2 regions of the Burkholderia sp. BCC1996 genome follow, and region 1 is predicted to be linked to the other one. Evidence: riboswitches for the same ligand, from Rfam matches in the RefSeq annotation. Region 1 holds a riboswitch; the other holds the start of a gene.
The links. Region 1 has a riboswitch for cobalamin ahead of U4Z64_RS24150 (HoxN/HupN/NixA family nickel/cobalt transporter). Riboswitches for the same ligand answer to the same signal wherever they lie in the genome.
Positions count from the first base shown of each region.

Region 2: it holds a riboswitch for cobalamin, as region 1 does, so the genes downstream of both, U4Z64_RS01715 (TonB-dependent receptor domain-containing protein) here and U4Z64_RS24150 (HoxN/HupN/NixA family nickel/cobalt transporter) in region 1, are expected to answer to the same signal.

Region 1 is NZ_CAJPHM010000017.1:120,089-123,496, reverse strand. It holds gene cobW (cobalamin biosynthesis protein CobW) at 1-804, opposite strand, end outside; gene U4Z64_RS24150 (HoxN/HupN/NixA family nickel/cobalt transporter) at 830-1,888, opposite strand; cobalamin riboswitch at 2,073-2,336, opposite strand; cobalamin riboswitch at 2,468-2,704, shown strand; gene cobA (uroporphyrinogen-III C-methyltransferase) at 2,814-3,408, shown strand, end outside.
Region 2 is NZ_CAJPHM010000001.1:386,545-389,952, reverse strand. It holds gene U4Z64_RS01725 (hypothetical protein) at 1-42, opposite strand, end outside; gene U4Z64_RS01720 (helix-turn-helix transcriptional regulator) at 212-1,258, shown strand; cobalamin riboswitch at 1,369-1,562, shown strand; gene U4Z64_RS01715 (TonB-dependent receptor domain-containing protein) at 1,891-3,408, shown strand, end outside.

The DNA.
Region 1 (3,408 bases):
ATCGAAATCGTCGTGATGGTGATCGTGATCGCCGTCGTCGGCCGAGCCGTGATGGTCGTGGCGCAGGTGGATCGTTTCCTCCGATGCCGACTCGAGCCCGAGCAGCATCGCGAGATCGAGTTCGCCGCGCGTCGCGCGCACGATCTTCACCTGCGGCGGGATTTCCTCGCGGATCGCGGCTTCGACTTCGGCGAACTGTGCGTCGCCGACCAGGTCGGCCTTGTTCACGATCACGAGATCCGCCGACGACAGCTGATCGGCGAACAGTTCGTGCAGCGGCGATTCGTGGTCGAGGTTCGGATCGGCGCGGCGCTGCGCGTCGACGGCCTGCGGGTTCTCGGCGAACTGGCCGCTCGCGGCGGCCGGCCCGTCGACGACGGTCACGACCGCGTCGACCGTGAAGCTGTTGCGGATCGTCGGCCAGTTGAAGGCCTGCACGAGCGGCTTCGGCAGCGCGAGGCCCGACGTCTCGATCAGCACGTGATCGATGTCGGCGCGGCGCTCGACGAGCGCTTCCATCACCGGATAGAACTCCTCCTGCACGGTGCAGCACAGGCAGCCGTTCGCGAGTTCGTACAGCTGGCCCGACGCTTCGCTGCGGGCGCCTTCTGCGCCGTCTGCATCCTCGCAGCCGATCCCGCAGCCCTTGAGGATTTCGCCGTCGATGCCGAGCTCGCCGAATTCGTTGACGATCACCGCGATGCGGTGGCCTTCTGCATGCTGCAGGATGTGGCGCATCAGCGTGGTCTTGCCGCTGCCGAGAAAGCCCGTGACGATCGTGACGGGAAGCTTGCGTAGGGTCATGGTGGGTCCTGTGTCTAAAAGGGAGTCAGGCCGAGAGCGTCACGTCGATCTCGTCGTAGCGTTTGAGGCGGTAGATCGCGGCCGATACGATCCAGCACGCGACGAACAGGCCGATCACGACGTAGCCGAGCATGCCGAAATGCGATGCGACCATCGTCGCGAAATCCCATACCGGGCCCTGCAGCGAGAGTTTGTCCGCGAGCAGCGCGAGCACCTCGATGCCGCCGATCAGCGCGGCAACCAGCACCGACACGAACGTGATCGTCATGTTGTAGTAGATCTTGCGGATCGGCCGCACGTACGCCCAGCGGTACGCGCCCATCATCAGGATGCCGTCGGTCGTGTCGACGAGCGTCATGCCCGCGGTGAACAGCACCGGCAGCACCATCACCGACCAGAACGACAGGCCGCCCTGCACCTGCGTGGCCGAAATGCCGAACAGCGCGATCTCGGTCGCGGTATCGAAGCCGAAGCCGAACAGGAAGCCGACCGGATACAGGTGCCAGCTGCGCGACACGAGGCGGAACAACGGCCGGAACAGGCGGGCCAGCACGCCGCGCTGGTTCATCAGCATGTCGAGGTCGGCGTCGACGATCGGCTCGCCGCGGCGGGCCGCGCGAAACGTCCGGTACACGGAGATCAGGATCAGCAGGTTCGCGGCCGCGAGCACCAGCAGGAAGAACGCCGACACGCTCGTGCTGATCACGCCGCCCCAGGTCTTCATGCTCTCGAAGCGCGCGAGCGACGCCGCGGTCAGCGCGACCGCGACCGACATCACGATCACCACCGTCGAATGGCCGAGCGAGAAGAACAGGCCCGCGCCGAGCGGGCTGCGGCCCTCCTGCATCAGCTTGCGCGTGACGTTGTCGATCGCGGCGATATGATCGGCGTCGACCGCGTGGCGCAGCCCGAACACGTAGGCGAGCAGCGCGGTACCCAGCAGCACGGGCTGGTCGCGAAACGCGATGAAGGCCCAGATCCACGCGCCGACGTTGAATGCGACGAGCAATGAATAGATCGCGACGATTTTGCCGCGCAGCCCGGACGGGCTGTCGTTGAACAGGCGGAAGAACGAGTCGAGCATGATGCTCCTTTGCGAACGGTCGACATGATGAATGCCAACACGGCCGTCGTCGGCCTGCCCGCGGCGCTGGCCGTTCTTCGCCCCGGCCCGCACGCGTGCAGCGGCTGACGGATCGGCGAAGGAAGGGCAACGCCCGGGCGTCCGGCGAACTGCGGCCGTGGACGATGCGCCGCCTCCCCGCGGCGCTGAACCCCAACGTCTCGGCCGGTATCCGGGCTGACGAACACGCCGCTTCGCCTTCCCGGATGCGCGGCATCCAGTGGCGGTCGTCCGCATGCGGCAGGCATGCGGCGAAGCGGCGCTGCATCGCGCTGGGCGCGACGCGTTCGCTTACCGTTGCGGGGGCAGCACAGGTTGGCCCGACTGCGGCGCAGGCAGGCTCCCTGTTTCCCGTTTAACTGCGCGCGCCGGAGGAGCGCGCGCGAGCACCGAAACGCGTGCGAGTGTAGGCGGCGGTGCGGGGAGCGTCAAGGTAAAGGCGGAACGGCCCGCCGCGGCGCGTCCGGCGTGGTGGCGGCATCGCACCGGGGGCGCTTGCGGCGCCCGCGCGGCGGGTTCGCGCGGGCCGACCGCTGTGCTATCGTATGCGCCGCGTTCGGTGCTCGCATGCGCATTCCGCGCACGCAGTTAAACGGGAAACAGGAGGCGGAAGTCCGCCCGGCCTGTGCTGTCCCCGCAACGGTACGCCGCCCGCGCGCCGCGGTTCCCCCCGCACGCGCCCAGGCCGCCCGCGATGCCACTGCCCTTCAGCGGGCGGGAAGGCTGCGGCCTGGCAAGCGGCCAGCCCGGATACCGGCCGACGCAAGGGGCGAGCCCGCTGCTCGCCGAACGCCCGATCCGCGGGGGACGGATGGGGTGCGCTTTCCGCCCGCGTTCGCGCGGGCTTCGCCCGATCCGTCATGCCTTGCCTGTCCGCCGGCCGCCGATGCGCCGCTCGCTGTCCCCTTTCCACTGCCACGACACGGTGTGCGCCGTGCCGCGTCCGATGAGCCGCGCCTGGCTCGTCGGCGCCGGCCCCGGCGACGCCGATCTGCTGACGCTGAAGGCCGTGCGCGCGATCGCCGCGGCCGACGTGCTGCTCGTCGACGATCTCGTGAACCCCGATGTATTGCGCCATGCGCGCGCCGACGCGCGCATCGAGCACGTCGGCAAGCGCGGCGGCCACGCGTCGACGCCGCAGGAAACGATCGTCGCCGCGATGCTCGCGCACCTGCGCGCGGGCCGCAGCGTCGCGCGGCTCAAGGGCGGCGATCCGTTCGTGTTCGGCCGCGGCGGCGAGGAGCTGCTCGCGCTCGGTGCGGCGGGTTTCCCGGTCGAGGTCGTAAACGGCATCACGGCCGGTATCGCGGCCCCGGCCGCGCTCGGCATTCCGGTCACGCATCGCGGCGACGCGCAGGGCGTGATCTTCGTCACGGGCCACGGCGCGGGCGCCGACGAGCCCGACTGGCGCGCGCTGGCCGCGACGCGGATGACGATCGTGATCTACATGGGCATACGCCGGCTCGACACGATCGTGGCCG
Region 2 (3,408 bases), on a different contig from region 1:
GCGCTCGGGCGCGAGGGTGATTTCGTCTACGATCTGAATCATTCGCGGGTCGTCTCGGGTGGTTCGTGGCGGGATGCGATGCCGGCCGCCTACGCCGTTCCGGCGAGGCCGGAAGCGGCCGGCGTGGATAGCATTCTTGCGTGGCGGCGGCCGGCGAACCCCTATCGGCACGCTCACCGGCCCCTGTCGCAACGCTCAGATCGGGAGACATATGAAACAGCGTGCATTGCCGGCACGCGGCCGCGTGCTGCCGGGCTTCGGTGCCCGTCTGCTCGACGAACTGGCGCGCAGCGGCGTGCCGCCGGCGCAACGGCCTGCGCCGACGGCCGTTGCTGCTGCGTCGACGACGACACCCGGCGGCTTCGTCGCGCTGTACCGCGACGCGATCGAGCGGCTCGAGGCGCAGGTCGCGCGCGGCGACGGCCATCCGCCGATGCGCAAGCAGGAAGTCGACCTGATGTGCCGGTGCCTCCTCAGTTGCGCGACGCTCGCCGACGCGATCCGCTGCGCCGCCGAGTTCTGCGAGATGCTGACGCCGCGCGCCGGCGCACTGTCGCTCGCGGTGCGCGACGGACGCGCGACGTTCCGGATGGATTCGCTGCGCCGCACGCGCAGCCCCGCCGCGTGCCTCGTCGACCTGACGGGACTGTTCTGCTATCTGCAACTGTTCGGCTGGCTGATCGGGCAGCCGCTGCGGCCGGACGAAGTCTGGCTCGGCCATCCGCGCCGCGAAGACGCGATGCCGCTGCTCGGGCTGTTCAACGCGCCGGTCGACGTCGGCCGCAAGACCTACGGCTTCGCGTTCGACGCGGTGCGGCTCGATGCGCGCGTGATCCGCCAGCCGGGCGAGCTGGCCGCGTTTCTCGTCGATTTTCCGTTTCGGCTGATCGATGCCGCGCCGGCCGTCGTGTCATGGGCTCAGCAGGTGCGCGGCTTTCTCGATGCGGCGCTCGCGCGCGAACAGGCGCTGCCCGCGCTCGCGGCGCTGGCGACATGGCTCGGCGTCAGCGAAGCGACGCTGCGGCGGCGGCTGGCGGCCGAAGGCAGCGGCTATCACGCATTGCGCGAACAGTGCCTCGCCGACGTCGCGCGGCGCTGCCTGCGCGAGTCGGACTGGCCGGTCGCGCGGATCGCCGCGCATCTCGGGTTCGGTGGCGAAGAAGCGTTTCGGCGGGCGTTCGTGCGATGGACGGGCATCGCGCCGAGCCGGTTCCGGCGCGATTGCAGCGCCGCCGACGGTGCGTTTCGTCAGACATGAAACGCGGTGCGAAGTCTCGAATTGAAATGATTTCGAAAGCATCCGGCGAGCACTGACGTTTTTTCGCATCCCTGCGCACTTCGATAATTGACGCACCGGCGCGCTCGCCATTACGCTTGCGCGCTGATGGTTCCCGGGAACGGGATCAAAAGGGAACGCAGGAGAGGCCGTGCCTCGAATCTGCGGCTGCCCCCGCAACTGTGAGCGGCGAATCCGCACCACCCCATGCCACTGGGAAACCGGGAAGGCCGGTGCGAATCGCGACCCGCGAGCCAGGAGACCTGCCATCGACCCGAGGTCCAAGCAGCCGCACCGGGCGGGGTGTCCCGATGCGCCAGCACCGCCTTTGGCGGTCGCCCCGTTGCATGGACGGCCCGACCTCAGGACCCTTCAGATGTCCGATCTTTCCGCCTCCGCTTCCACGCCGGAAGCATCGTGCCGTTGCGCGGCCAGTCTGCGCCGCGTGTCCGCACGCGTGTGCCGTGCCAAGTCGTCCGGCACGTGTCATGACGACACGCGTGAATGCCGCCCACGCTGCCCGGTCCCGCGATAGACCAACGAAAACCAGGCGGTACTCGCCGCCCCCCCGCTTACGCTCGCCGTACCTGCAACACGATCACGCTCGCTGCCTCATGAATCTTCGCCACCTTCTCGCCACGTCCGCCGCCACGGCGCTGCTCTCCCCGATCGCCCACGCCGCGGGCGACATGCCGCCCGCGCAGCCGCCCCAACCCGCCGAAGGCGCCGACCTGCCGACGATCAGCGTGACCGACACGCGGCATCTGCCCGAGTCGTTCGACCAGCGCTTTGCGACGACGCAGGTGCTCACGCGCGCCGATCTCGACCGGCTGTCGCCGAGCGACCCGAGCATCACGCAGGCGCTCGCGACGCTGCCGGGCGTGACCGTCTCGCAGAACGGCGGCCCGGGCTCGTCGGCCTCGGTCAGCATCCGCGGCTCGTCGGCCAGCCAGGTCGCGGTGTTCATCGACGGCATCCGGATCGGCTCGCCGACCACCGGCATCGCGCCGTGGGCCGACCTGCCGACCGAAGCATTCGAGCGCGTCGAGGTGATCTCGGGGCCGGCCGCCGCGTCGTTCGGCGCGAACGCGATGGGCGGCGTCGTGCAGCTGTTCACGCGCCGCGCCGCCGGCCAGCCGAACCAGACCACCGTGTCGTTCGGCGGCGGCTCGAACAAGACCTTCGACACGCAGTTGCGCACGTCGGGCACCGTGCCGTCGACGGGGCCGCTCGCCGCGCTGGGTGGCCTCACCTACACGCTCGGCCTGCACGACTACAACACGGCGGGCATCGACGCAACGCGGCCCGTGTTGCCCTACCACGAAGACGGCCGCAATCCGTATCACGCGCAGGACCTCGATGCGCGCCTCGGCTATGCGCGCGACAACTGGTCGATCTCGACGTTCGCGCTGTACCACCGCTCCGACCTGTCCTATGACAACGCCGGCTTTGCGAACCGCGAGCTCGATCATCAGCTGACGACCGGCCTCGCGTTCCATCTCGACGTCACGCCCGACACGCAGTTCGACCAGTCGTTCGGTTATGCGAACGATCGCCAGTTCCTGTACGCGAGCGACCCGGCCATCCCGACGGACCAGATCAACTCGCAGCGCATCAGCTCGTCGACGTCGCTGACCCATCAGGCGCACGGCTTCCACCTGTTCGGCCTGCCGCTGTCGGGCGAGACGAAGGTGGCGTACGACTTCACGCGCGAACAGGCGTTCCTGCCGGTCGACGTGCCGGACGGCGTGCCGACGCGCAACGATTCCGCGTTCTCGCTGCATCAGTCGGCGACGCTCGGCAGCGTGACGATGTTCGTCGCGGGCCGCCACGAGATCATTGCCGGGAAGGCCGTGAACACCGGCAACGCCGCGCTGTCGTGGGCCATTACGCCGGTCTATACGGCGCGCGTGTCGTACGGCAATGCGTTCCGCCTGCCGTCGTTCAACGATCTGTACTACCCGGGCTACGGCAATCCGGACCTGAGCCCGGAACGCAGCGATTCGGTCGAGGCCGCGCTCGACGCGAACACCGCATACGGCACGTTCAGCGCCGCGATCTACGACACGCGCGTCAGCAACCTGATCGCGTACAACCCCGCGACGTTCTCGCCGATGAACATCGGCCGTGCG